DNA from 2 places in the Marinospirillum alkalitolerans genome. Region 2 is predicted to be linked to the other one. Evidence: predicted binding sites of a transcription regulator. Region 2 holds the regulator's gene; the other holds the start of a gene.
What was found. The regulator sigma-54, encoded in region 2, starts transcription at its own class of promoters, with help from an activator protein. The targets are predictions, from matches to a motif close to TGGCACNNNNNTTGCTNT.
Positions count from the first base shown of each region.

Region 1: the regulator sigma-54 is predicted to act here: its motif matches at 2,709-2,726, upstream of qhpR (AraC-like transcriptional regulator QhpR).

Region 1 covers NZ_JBANFI010000007.1:54,610-60,966, forward strand. The annotation lists gene V6U78_RS11225 (D-2-hydroxyacid dehydrogenase) at 1-623, shown strand, start outside; gene V6U78_RS11230 (phospholipase A) at 623-1,525, shown strand; gene qhpR (AraC-like transcriptional regulator QhpR) at 1,583-2,668, opposite strand; gene V6U78_RS11240 (phosphotransferase enzyme family protein) at 2,816-3,820, opposite strand; gene V6U78_RS11245 (aspartate aminotransferase family protein) at 4,042-5,385, shown strand; gene V6U78_RS11250 (DsbA family protein) at 5,371-6,009, opposite strand; gene V6U78_RS11255 (NAD(P)-dependent oxidoreductase) at 6,107-6,357, opposite strand, start outside.
Region 2 covers NZ_JBANFI010000004.1:237,646-244,002, forward strand. The annotation lists gene V6U78_RS08025 (KdsC family phosphatase) at 1-422, shown strand, start outside; gene lptC (LPS export ABC transporter periplasmic protein LptC) at 422-1,036, shown strand; gene lptA (lipopolysaccharide transport periplasmic protein LptA) at 1,033-1,557, shown strand; gene lptB (LPS export ABC transporter ATP-binding protein) at 1,557-2,300, shown strand; gene V6U78_RS08045 (RNA polymerase factor sigma-54) at 2,600-4,120, shown strand; gene hpf (ribosome hibernation promoting factor) at 4,242-4,547, shown strand; gene ptsN (PTS IIA-like nitrogen regulatory protein PtsN) at 4,568-5,038, shown strand; gene rapZ (RNase adapter RapZ) at 5,063-5,923, shown strand; gene V6U78_RS08065 (HPr family phosphocarrier protein) at 5,972-6,241, shown strand; gene yjgA (ribosome biogenesis factor YjgA) at 6,246-6,357, shown strand, end outside.

The sequences.
Region 1 (6,357 bases), on a different contig from region 2:
TGTTGCTGGCCTTGGCCACCCGCTTGCCGCTTTATCAAAAATCGCTGCTCGCTGGTGACTGGCAAAAGAGCGCGCAGTTTTGCCTGATGCAGCACAAGACAACCCAGTTAGCCGGTAAAACTCTGCTGCTGGTCGGGCGTGGTGAGCTGGGTCAGCGTGTGGCCGAGCTGGCCCAAGCCTTAGGGATGCAGGTGATGTTTGCGGCACGAACGGATGATCCGCATGCTGGTGATGCCTCTTTTCAGGCGCTCTTGCCTCAAGCGGATGCCGTGAGCTTTCATTGTCCGCTCACGCCTGCCACGACCCACCTTTTGGACGCTGCCTTGTTAGCCCAAGCCAAGCCTTCGTTATTAATCGTCAACACAGCCCGTGGCGGCATAGTGGATGAGCAGGCCGCGCTGAACGCACTGCGTCGAGGACAGATTGCGGGCTTGGCGATGGATGTGCTGACAACAGAGCCGCCAGTGCAGGGACATCCGCTGTTAGAGGCGCTGGATGAAGAGCTGAACCTGATCATGACCCCACATAGTGCTTGGATTAGCCCAGAAGCGCGCCAAAACATTCTTGGTCTGACCGCCAAACAGCTTGCCGCTTGGCAGGCCCAAAACAAGGAATTTGATTGATGAAACAGGCCCCGCCTTTTGCCTTTTTGTGGTGTGCTGCCTTTTTGCTACTGACTTTGCCCTTTGCGCTGCTGGCTGAGCCTCAGCCTGAGCCTTGGTTGTTGCCACCCGTGGAGACTACTGCTCAAGAGTCAGAAGCAGCAGTTGCGACCACGCCAGCAGCACCGACAGCCTTGGAAGAGTATATGAACTCACCGATGGCCGCGCTGACCGTGCATGAACCCATGTACTTTGTTGCAGGCAGCGGTGAAGGTGAGGATATTAAAGCCCGCTTTCAGTTCAGCTTTAAATATCGGCTGTTTGATGAAAACACGGAGTTTGTGCAGCGCTTCCCGCTGTTAGGGCGCTTGCACCTTTCCTATACCCAAACCAGCCTCTGGAACTGGTCTGCCCAATCTGTGCCTTTTGAGGACACCAGCTATAAACCCAGCCTGTTCTTTGAGCTGCTGGATACCCCCGTCGCGCCTGTGTTGAATGTAGGCTATTACCATGAATCGAACGGAGAAGATGGCGATGATTCACGCAGCATGGATACGCTCTTTGTGCAGCCTGTCTGGGGCACTCAGCTGTGGGGCCGCGATTTTTATTTTATCCCGCGCGCCTTGGTGTATTTGACCAAGGGCGATGAAAACCGCGATCTGACCAAGTACCGTGGCCATGTTGATTATCTGCTGCGCTATGGCAATGAGGATGGCTTGGTGCTGAGCAGCTTGTATCGCTATGGCTATGGTGGACGCCATACCGTGCAGATGGATGCCAGCTATCCTCTACGCATGCCGATAGCCTGGCGTACGGGTGGGTTTGTCTTCGCACAGGCGTTTAGCGGTTACGGCGAAAGCATGCTCACCTATAACGAGCGAGTCGATTTTACGCTGCGTATTGGCCTTGGGATCGTGCGCTAAGGAACACTCTGATCAACGCAGCATGACCGCGCAGCAGTTAATCAGCGGCTTCCTAAGCTAGGAAGCCGCTGCCAATGGTGCGTGATGCGCCAGATACTGGCAGCGCCACTGGCGCGGACTCAAGGTAAACCAGCGTCGGAACGCGCGTGAAAAAGCACTGACTTCGGAATAGCCCAAAAGCAGTGCCATTTCTGAAATGCTGATCTGCTTCTGCTTTAAATAGTGCTGCGCCAAATCCTGACGGACCTGATCAACCAGCTGGCTAAAGTGGGTGCCTTCCTGCTGCAGCTGGCGTTGCACACTGTGCTGAGAGGTCTGCATCTTGGCTGCCAGCTGCTCTAAACATGGCTCACCTTGGGGCAGCTGCAGTTGGATCTCCAGCCGAATCTGCTCGGCTAGGCTCTGGCGTGGTGGCTGGATATTCAGCCGCTGAATGGCATCTTGCATCACCAGCAAAAGAGTTGGATTGTGATCCGGCATCGAGCGTTGTAACTGGCTTTTGGGGATCACGAGAGCATTGTAGGGTTGATCAAAATACACGGGGGCATCAAAGAGCTTACAGTGTTCGTGCCAGTTCTCAGGTCGTGGATGCTCAAAATAAACTTCCTTGGGCGCCCACTGGGGTCCCAGCCCGGTGCGCAGCAGATTTAAAAACATGCCCAGTGTCAGTTCGGCATCCTGACGCCGACACAAGATCCCGCCGTGGCGCACCTGATAATCCAAACGCCAGCTGTTGCCCTGATCCACCAAGCGCGTCAGCGTATCATGCTGATGATAAGGAAAGGCATGGACCAAGTTAATCAGAGCCTGCTCCACGGTTGCAGAACAGAGGCCTATATAGCCGAGCAGGCCGAGAGACTGAGGTTGAAACTGATAACCATAATGCAGCCCAAAGTTATCCTGACCGAGCTGCTCAGCTGCGGTTTCCATCGCTTGGCAGTAGTGAATCAGGCTGAGGCTTTGCGTTGGGCACGCCAAGCGCTCAGGATCTAGCCCGCTGTGGCCGAGAATCCGCTCAGGATCCCCGCCCTGCTGACTAATGAAATCACTAAAACCTGTTGCCGCTGCGGCCAGCACACCCTGATGACCTGCCCGCGTGGTAGAAAAAATAGCACTGACATGCTGGGGAAGAAGGTCTTGCATGCTGAGGCTCCATCTGCAGGAAAAACGCGAACCTGCAGAGAGAGCAAAGCCTGTGCCAACCCGTAAAACCTATAAGAATCAGTTGATTGATGGCACCTGAGTCGAGAAGAATGACTTCTTATGGTGCAGCCCGTCCTTCTTGGTGCGTTAACAGCCTAGGGGCCAGCGCTCAGGCTGCGCCAGATATTGGCGGCAGAGTCTGAGCGTATGCTGCATCCAATCCGCATCGAGTTGGCGGACGGTTTCTGTTTCTGCATGAGAGGCAATCCAGGCTGTCATTTGCAGGCGTCTTTGCAAAAACAGGCTGGGAAGAACTGCCAAATCAGCGGCCGACAAAGGGCAGTGAGCTTGATACCCCGCCAACCAGCGCTCGGCCCACAGAGGCGCATTGGGATGATGTTCTTCAAAGCTGAGTGCCGCTGCCAAATCATGCAGATACCAGCCTTGGCCGCAATCATCAAAATCAATCACGCGTGTTTGTTGCTGATGACGCAGCAGATTGGTCAGGCGCAGATCGGCATGAATCAAGCCATAGCGCTCAGGGCTCTGGCCATACTCAATCAGGGCCTGCTGGATCTGGGTTAAAGCCGCCTCGACCAGCGGGTGTTCTTCAGCGGGCAAGCCACTGGCTGCACGCCAATCGCCCCAGTGCCCCTGTGGGCCGACCATGGTTTCATGATTCCAGATGATCCTTTTAAACGCTGCCGGCGCTTGCCACTGGCGGCTATGTTGATGCAGTTGCGCGGTGATTTCACCCAGCTGATAGAAGGCCTCAGGGCTGACATCAGTCGTCGGCATCTCCCCGTCCATCCAGTGAAAGATGACCGCATAGCGGTGCTCACCATCGAGCTGCAGTTTTTGTACCCGCTCTCCTTGTCGATCATAAAGCGCTTCGGGTGCCTGAATATCGGCCGCGCGCAGTGCATCCAGCCACATCAGCTCGCTTTCTATGGCTTGTTGATCGTGATAATGGCCGCGATGTAAACGCAGGGCATAGCGTTGTGTGGGTGTTTCAATGACAAAAGTCGCGTTCTCCGAGCGACAGAGTAAACGCAGTTCGCCTTGGACTGAATCGGGATAGGCTTTTAATGCGCGTAAAGCCAGTTGCGTCAGCTGGCTGCTGGTTAGCGTTTCATATTGTAAGGCGCTCATAATGGATGCTCCTGATGGTTGGCAAGGTGGAAGCAGCATGCCGCAGGTTTCAGGCTGGCTGCTTGACCTTAAAACGCATCTTGTTGACCTCAGATGGAGCTGGCGCCTCAGATGGAGTGAAGTTGACCGAACAAGGTTTTTTCTGCTGTGTGCCGTCAAGTTTTTTATCCAAGGCCAAGGCATGATGATGCTCAGTCCATTGCATAGGCAGGAGAAAAGAGATGAATGTTCGTTCAACGATTATGGATACCAACAGCTTTCGTGCCGAGCATGCGGCCGATTTAAGTCAGGCATTGCGTGATTTGACCCACAAACGCGAGCAGGTCTTAGGCGGTGCTTATCGACTGTTTTATCGCCGTCCGGTGCATCTGGTGAAGGGGCAGGGCCAGTATTTGTGGGATGCCGAGGGCAAAAAATATCTTGATGTCTATAACAATGTCGCCAGTCTCGGCCATTGCCATCCCGCCGTGATTGATGCCGTCCATCAACAGATGGGGCAGCTGAACACCCACACCCGTTATCTGCATGAGGGGATTCTCGACTATACCGAATCCCTGCTGGCGACTTTGCCGCCAGAAATCAATCGTGCCATGTATATGTGTACTGGCTCCGAGGCCAATGATCTGGCGATTCGGGTTGCCCAGTCCTGGAGTGGCGGTACCGGCATTATCGTAACGCAAGAGGCTTATCATGGCACCAGCGCGCTGACATCGGGTGTGTCGCCTGCCTTGGGCAGTGGGCAGCCGCTTTCTCCAACGACCCGCGTGGTGCCAGCCCCTGATGCCTATCGCATCGGTCATGAACATCTGGGGGCCTGGTTTGCAGATCAAATTCAGCAGCAGATCGATGATATGGCCGCCCACGGCATTCGCTTTGCGGGTTTAATCGCCGATTCACTCTTTTCTTCCGATGGCGTGTTGCCAGGGCCGCGCGGTTTTCTGAAGCCAGCGATCGATCTGATACATCAGCAGGGCGGGGTGTTTATTGCGGATGAAGTCCAACCTGGTTTTGCACGTACCGGAGAGCATTTCTGGGGGTTTGAGCGTCATGGTGTGCTGCCTGATATCGTGACCACAGGCAAGCCGATGGGGAATGGTTTTCCGGTTTCGGGTTTGATCGCACGCGAAGAGGTGCTGGCCACCTTTAGCGATCACCTGCCCTATTTCAATACCTTTGGTGGTAATCCGGTCGCGATGGCGGCGGCTCAAGCGGTATTGGATGTGATTCAACAAGAAGGCCTGCAAGCACACAGTGCGCAGATGGGGCAGAGATTGCTGACGGAGTTAAAAGGGCTGCAGCAGCGTTATCTTTCTATCGGTGATGTGCGCGGCGCGGGTCTGTTTATTGGCCTTGAACTGGTGCAAGATCCAGCCACCAAAGCACCGGATCAACAACTGGCTTTGGATGTGATCGAAGCCCTGCGCGAGCGTGGCGTGCTGACCTCAGTGGCTGGGCCACATGGCAATGTGCTGAAACTACGCCCCCCCTTGGCTTTTCAAGAACAGGATATTGATTGGCTGGTCGGGGCGCTGGATCAAAGTTTGCAGGTGTTAGGTGCGCGTTAGGAGGGCTCTGATCTGAAGATGGAGTTCTTCTAAGCTGGCTGTGCTGATCGGCAGAGGATGTGCCTGATGCTGATGCCAGAGCACTAAACTGGGGAAGTGCTCGACACCCAGCTGGCGCGCGAGCTGAAATTCTGCAATGGCTTGTGCCTCGCTGGTGGCATAGGTGTGCAGAACGGCATCAGGATCCAGCCCCGCCGTCTGAGCCAGCTGCTGATAGGTGGCCGATGCGCCAAGATCCAGCCCTTGCTGGTAAAAAGCGGCTTGCAGCAGATGAAAGAGTTCGGTTGCGCGTTCAGGGGCTTGGCTTTTCAGACTGATCAAGCCCCGTGCCGCCTGCAAGGAGTCCATACAAAAGCGCCCTTCGCTGAGCAGAGCCTGATAGGGTGCACCAAACTCTGCCCCCGTCATCTGCTGAATCTGCAGATTGGCTGAGGCCAGATAGGGTAAGCGTGCCATAGGTTGAACGCGAGGCCCGATAAACAAGCCGCCAGAAATGACTTCCACCGGCAGTTCTTGCTGCCAAACTGCCGCCAATGCCTGCCATTGGGGCGCGCGCCCCCAACACCAACCACAGTAGGCATCACCGACATAAATTAAACGCGAAGACTGGGTATCCAGTGACATGATGCACCTCGTTAAGCGGCCTGAAAGCTCAGGCCGGAGTCCAAAGTCAGAAAGACGCTTTCTAGTAGGCCAGTAGGGGCTAGTCGGCTAGTCGGGGCTAGTAGGCCACACTCATCCGCTGCCAAGCATGCTGTGCGGTTTCTGCTTCATCCAGGAAGGCCACGGCATAGTCCTCGACCGAGATGCGGCTCTGCCCTTTTGCATCGACCAGAAGCTGGTCTTGACCAAGGCGGAATTGGCCTGTGCGCTCACCGGGAAAGATTTCAGCGGCAGGTGAAATCAGCGTCCAGTTTTGAGTCTGCTGGGCGCGCAGGCGCTCAAGTGCTGTTTTGGCACCCTCGGCTGTGG
Region 2 (6,357 bases):
TCAACACGCAAGACGGCCAGGGTCTTAAGCTGCTGCAAGCCAGCGGGGTTGAACTGGCTATTATTACGGGGCGTCAATCCACACTGGTCGCCCAAAGAGCGGCTTCGCTTGGCATCACCCATTTACAGCAAGGCCGTGAAGACAAGCTGATTGCGCTCAATCAAGTGCGCGAGCAACTGGGTCTCAGCTGGCAGCAGGTTGGCTATTGCGGCGATGATCTTCCCGATCTCTCTGCGATCAAAAAAGCCGGTTTTGGTGCCACCGTCAGCAACGCCCCCAGCTATATGCAGCAGCATAGCGACTATGTGACCCAGCGCGCGGGTGGTCAGGGTGCTGTTCGCGAACTCTGCGATCTGATCATGCAGGCTCAAGGCACCTGGACAGCCTGCTTACATCACTACCTTTACAATACACTGAGCTAATGGGTTTTCAGTTTGCAGCGGGCTTCCGCTCAGCAGCATGGCAAAAAACCTTTGGGCTGGCAGGCTTGCTGCTGCTTGGCTTGTTGTTGGTCTGGATCACCCAGCGCCAAGAAACCACACTGCAAAGAGCACAGCTGCCTGATCAACAGGGTGAACCCGAGGCCGTGATCGAGCAGCTCCAGCTGCGCCAGTTTGATGCGATAGGGCAACTTGAGCAGCAGGCCTATGCCGCGCAAGCCATCCAGTACAGTGAGCAGCACCTGCTGATGTCACAACCCCGAGGCAGCTATCGCGCAGGCTCAGATCGCTGGACATGGCGCGCCGAGCACGGCACATGGCAGCAGGAGCAACTTCTCCTTACTGAGGCTGTTGAACTCGCCCCCGAAGAAGCCAACTCCCCCTATCAACCCAGCCTGCTGACCGAACGTCTTTGGATCGATCAGGCGGCCCAACGCGCTTGGACTCCCGATCCTGTCGCGTTGATCAGCCAAGCTGGGCAGACCCTTGCTATTGGCCTTGAGGCTGATTTAGAACAGGGCCATCTGCAACTTTTACAAGCTGTTGAGGGTGAGTATCTCATCCTGCCAACAACGACCGAGGACTTTGCACCATGATCCTTTTTGCACGACATCTGGCTTGGACACTCAGCCTCAGCTTGCTCGCCAGCCATGCCCTAGCCCTGCCTGAAGACCGAGAAGCACCGATTCGTGTCCAAGCGCAGCAGATGGAGTGGCAGCAGCACACACAAACAGCCACCTATCGCGGTACAGTCGAAGTGACACAGGGTGAACTCAAGATCGAAGCCAGCACCCTGCGTTTAATTCGCGGACCCCAAGGCGAGCTAGAGCAGGCCATCGCCGAAGGTCAGACCCCCTTGGCCTATATGCGCGATCAACCCCAGCTCGACCAGCCCATCGTTGAGGCTTGGGCTGAAGTGATAGACTATCACCCAGCCGCCGAAACCATCACCCTGACCGGGCGTGCACGTTTAATTCAAGGTGAGGATAGCTTTCAAGGCCACCGCCTGATTTATCACCTCACCACCCAAGATCTACAAGCCGAACAGCTGCCTGAATCCAGCTCGGATTCCCGTGTCGAGATCATCCTCACTCCTCAGCGCCGTGAGAACCCCTAATGTCCAAACCAGCATCCCGCAAGCGCCTCAGCGCTCAACATCTACAAAAAAGCTATAAAAAGCGTCCCGTGGTACGCGATATCAGCCTTGAAGTACAGCAAGGCGAAATCGTTGGCCTGCTTGGTCCTAACGGGGCAGGCAAAACCACTTCTTTTTATATGATTGTTGGCCTGGTGAAAGCCGATGGCGGACAAGTGAGGCTGGATCAGCAGGATATTACCGCGCTGCCGATGCATGGACGCGCCCGTGTTGGTTTGGGCTATCTCCCTCAGGAAGCCTCGATCTTTCGTAAGCTAACCGTCGAGCAGAACCTACTGGCCATCCTGCAACTGCGCAAAGAGCTCAGCCCAGCACGACGCCAGCAGCTCGCCGATCAGCTGCTAGAAGAGTTCTCCATCACCCATATTCGCCACAGCAAAGGCATGAGCCTCTCTGGCGGAGAGCGGCGGCGTGTTGAAATTGCCCGCGCTCTGGCCAATGAGCCAGATTTCATCCTGCTAGACGAGCCCTTTGCCGGTGTTGATCCTATCTCGGTTGCAGAAATCATGGGCATTATTCGCCAGCTGCAAGCCAGAAACATCGGCGTTTTGATCACCGATCACAATGTCCGCGAAACACTCGAAATCTGCGAACGGGCTTACATTGTCAGTGAAGGGCGCATTATTGCAGAAGGCAATGCCGAGCAGATTCTTCACCATCCAGATGTGCGCCGCGTTTATCTGGGCGAGGGTTTCAAGGCTTAGGCTCCTTTTCCAACCAACCTGAAGCTCTCTTTCCAACCAACCTGAAGCGCTCTTGTGAACAGCGCAGACTTTAAAACACTTGAGCGAATGGCATAATAATTGCTATGCTGGCCCTCGGAGTCGATTCAGCGCCAACCAGCAACCCTGAATCGCTGCAGATCTGGTCATTTAAGCGCTCTTAGCACCCTTTTGTTGACCCGCTCTGATAAAAACCCTCTGACGCCCGACCTCAGTGGCGACAGAGATGGCTTGGTTGTTGAGGCAGCCACCTTTCCTCTTGCTTTTAGGTTTAGGGCACTATGTCGATGAAACCCAGTCTTGGACTCAATCTTTCACAAAGCCTTGTCATCACACCTCAGTTGCAGCAGGCCATCTATCTGCTACAACTCTCGACGCTGGATTTACAACAAGAAATCCAGCAGGCACTGGAGTCTAATCCGCTACTCGAACTCGAAGAGCAAGAACTGGATGACACACCCGCAGCCAGCAGCCCACTCGAGGACACGGCCAGCCACCACCAAGACAGCGCCTCAGATGAATCCAGCAGAGAAAGAGAAGTAGATCACGCTGCTCAGGATGACTGGCAGGAAACCAGCATCCCTCAAGAGCTGGAGATCGATACCGTTTGGGATGACATCTACACACCTGAAAGCAGCGGCTCCAGTTCAGCGCAGATGGAAGAAGATCGAGAAGACTATGCTAGCGACAGTCAAGCACTCAGTCTACAGGATCACCTGCTCTGGCAGCTCAACCTGAATGTCCACCACGAACCTGATCGCCTGATTGGCGAGGCACTGATCGATAGCATCAACAGCGATGGCTATCTGCTTGAAGACCTGGCTGCCTTAACTGAGGCACTCAAAATCCAGGAGCCGGATCTTCTGGGCGACCTAGAGCTTGAAGACGTGCAAGCTGTCCTGAAACTCATCCAGCATTTTGACCCCACAGGTGTAGGCGCGCGCGATTTGCGCGAATGCCTGTTGCTACAACTTGAGCAGCTCCCCAGCGATACCCCTTGGCGTAGCGCAGCTCTGCGCCTGACTGATCAATATCTGGAGGTGCTGGCCAATCGTGATTATCGCTTTTTACAAAGACGCCTGCGCCTGAACAGTGAAGCTGAACTCCAGCAAGTCATTCAGCTGATCCAATCCCTTCATCCACGCCCTGGCAGCAGAATCGAAAGCGAACCCGCTGCGTATGTAATTCCAGATCTACTGGTCACACGGACTGAACTGGGCTGGCGTGTTGAGCTGAATCCTGAAAGCCAGCCTAAGCTACGCATCCAATCCCGCTACTCAGACCTGATTCGCCGCGCTGATCACAGTGAGACCAATGTGTACCTTAAAGAACATCTCAAAGAAGCCCAGTGGCTGATCAAGAGCCTGCAAAGCCGCAGCGAGACGCTCCTCAAGGTCGGCAGCAAGATTGTTGAGCGCCAGCAGGAGTTCTTTGAACATGGCGAAGAATATATGAAACCAATGATTCTGGCCGATATCGCCCAGGCGATCGACATGCATGAATCAACGATTTCACGCGCCACCACGCAAAAATACATGCACACGCCTAAAGGTATTTTTGAACTCAAATACTTCTTCTCCAGCCATGTGGCAACAGCCCAAGGAGGCGAGGCCTCTTCAACGGCCATTCGCGCCATGCTGAAGAAGCTGATCAACAATGAGCCACCTAAGAAGCCCCTTTCTGACAATAAACTGGCAGAGCTGCTCGCTGAAGCCGGTATCCAGATTGCGCGCCGAACCATTGCCAAGTATCGAGAAGCGATGAATATTCCTCCTTCCAGTGAACGCAAACGCCTTGGATAGCCTCTTCATCCCACACTTTGTCAAGCGATATTTTTAGCCCCTGAGCGACCAGCAAGGCTTTGCTTTCATTGAAAAAGGGTTACAATGAAATCTCATGCTACTCAAGACAAGGAGCTTTCTTATGCAAATGAACATCACTGGACATCACGTTGAACTGACTAACGCCTTGCGTGAATATGTTGAAACTAAATTTGCCAAGCTAGAACGTCATTTTGACCAGATCACCAATGTGCAAGTCACACTGACTGTCGATAAGCTCCGTCAGATCGCTGAAGCGACCCTCAATGTGGCCGGTGGAGAAATCCACGCTAGCGGCGAAACCGAAGACATGTATGCCGCTATCGACCAGCTGGTTGACAAGCTGGATCGCCAGTTGATCAAGCATAAAGAAAAGAACCAGGCTCGCCTCCAAGGCGCCACTCACTAATTATTGCTGCCCTACCCGATATGCCACTTAATGATATCTTGACCCTCGAGCGCACCCTGGCAGGGGTGCCTGGAGGGAGCAAAAAACGAGTTCTTGAATACTTCAGCCGCTTTATCGCCCAGCAGATTCCACAGCTGGATGCCGAGGAGGTCTTTTCAAGTCTCATTGCCCGCGAAAAACTGGGCAGTACAGGTATCGGGCAGGGCATTGCCTTGCCTCACTGTCGCATGCGCCACTGCTCCGAAGCCGTAGGCACTTTTATTCGTTTACGCGACAAAATTGATTTTGATGCCATCGATGGCCAACCCGTTGATCTTATTTTTGTGCTGCTGGTACCAGAAGAAGCCAATGAAGCCCATTTGCAAACTCTGGCAGAGCTCGCGCAAAAGTTCTCCGATGAAGACCTGCGCAAGGCATTGCGTAAAACAGATGTCGCTGAACAACTCCATCAACTGATTACCTCACCCCTGGAAGCCTCAAGCTCTGGGTAGAATCGAACTCAAGGGAGGCGCGTGATGCAGCTAGTGATTATTAGTGGTCGCTCAGGATCAGGCAAAAGCGCCGCCCTGCATGCACTTGAAGACCTGGGTTATTATGCCATTGATAACCTCCCTGCGAGTCTACTGATGCCACTGGCGCAACAGCACCAGCACCAACTCAGCCGTCTTGCCGTGAGTATTGATGCGCGTAATCTCCCTAGCGATCTCGCCGCCTTTCCTGACCTACTACAAGAGCTGGCCCTCACTGGTATTCAATGGCATCTGGTTTATCTCAATGCCAGCGCCAAAACGCTGATGGAGCGCTTTTCTGCGACACGGCGTCGCCATCCCTTGACGCGCGATGGGCAGCTTTCACTGTTCGAAGCAATAGAAGAAGAACAGCGCTTACTTGATCCACTGGCCAGTCTTGCCAGCACCACCTTTGATACCACCCGTCTCAGTGTGCATGAGCTGCGTAGCTGCATCACCCAGCAGGTGGGCTCGACCAAGCAGCAGCCAACGACCCTGTTGTTTCAGTCCTTTGGTTTTAAGCGCGGCGTTCCCTTGGATGCCGATCTGCTGTTTGATGTACGCTGCCTGCCTAACCCCTACTGGGATGTCAACCTGCGTGAACTCACCGGCCTAGATGCCCGTGTGCAGCAGTTTCTCGCCGCACAAGAGGCCACCCAAGCCATGCAGGCCTCGATTCGCACCTTTGTCGAGACCTGGCTGCAACCCTATATCGATAGCAACCGTAGCTATATCACGGTGGGCATAGGCTGTACGGGGGGGCAACACCGCTCCGTTTATCTGGCCGAACAGCTTGGCCGTGACTTTGCACCCTTACATGCAGATGTTAAAGTACGCCACCGAGATCTCTCATCTGGCCCGCACTAAACGCGCCCAGCTGAGCCGATGAAGTCCGCTCCTTGTACGAAGAACATCATGATCGAAAAAAAAATCACGCTGATCAATAAGCGCGGACTCCATGCACGCGCAGCGACAAAGGTTGTACAATGCTGCCAGCCCTTTGCCGCCAAAACAGAAATCTGCCTTGATAACAAGATTGCCAGTACACGCAACATCATGCAGCTGCTAATGCTGGCAGCCCCTTGTGGCACTGAAATCAGCCTGCGTGCCGATGGCGAAGACGAACAAGCTGCTATGCACGCGCTAGAGCAGCTGATACTAGATCGATTTGATGAGGAAGACTAAGTCAATGTCAGCCCCCCAGCAGGATACCCATGAGGACTCCGGTCCGAGCAAGAGTGAACTCAAGCGCCAAGCCCTCGCCCTGCAAGATTTGGGTAAAAAACTGCTTGATTTAAATA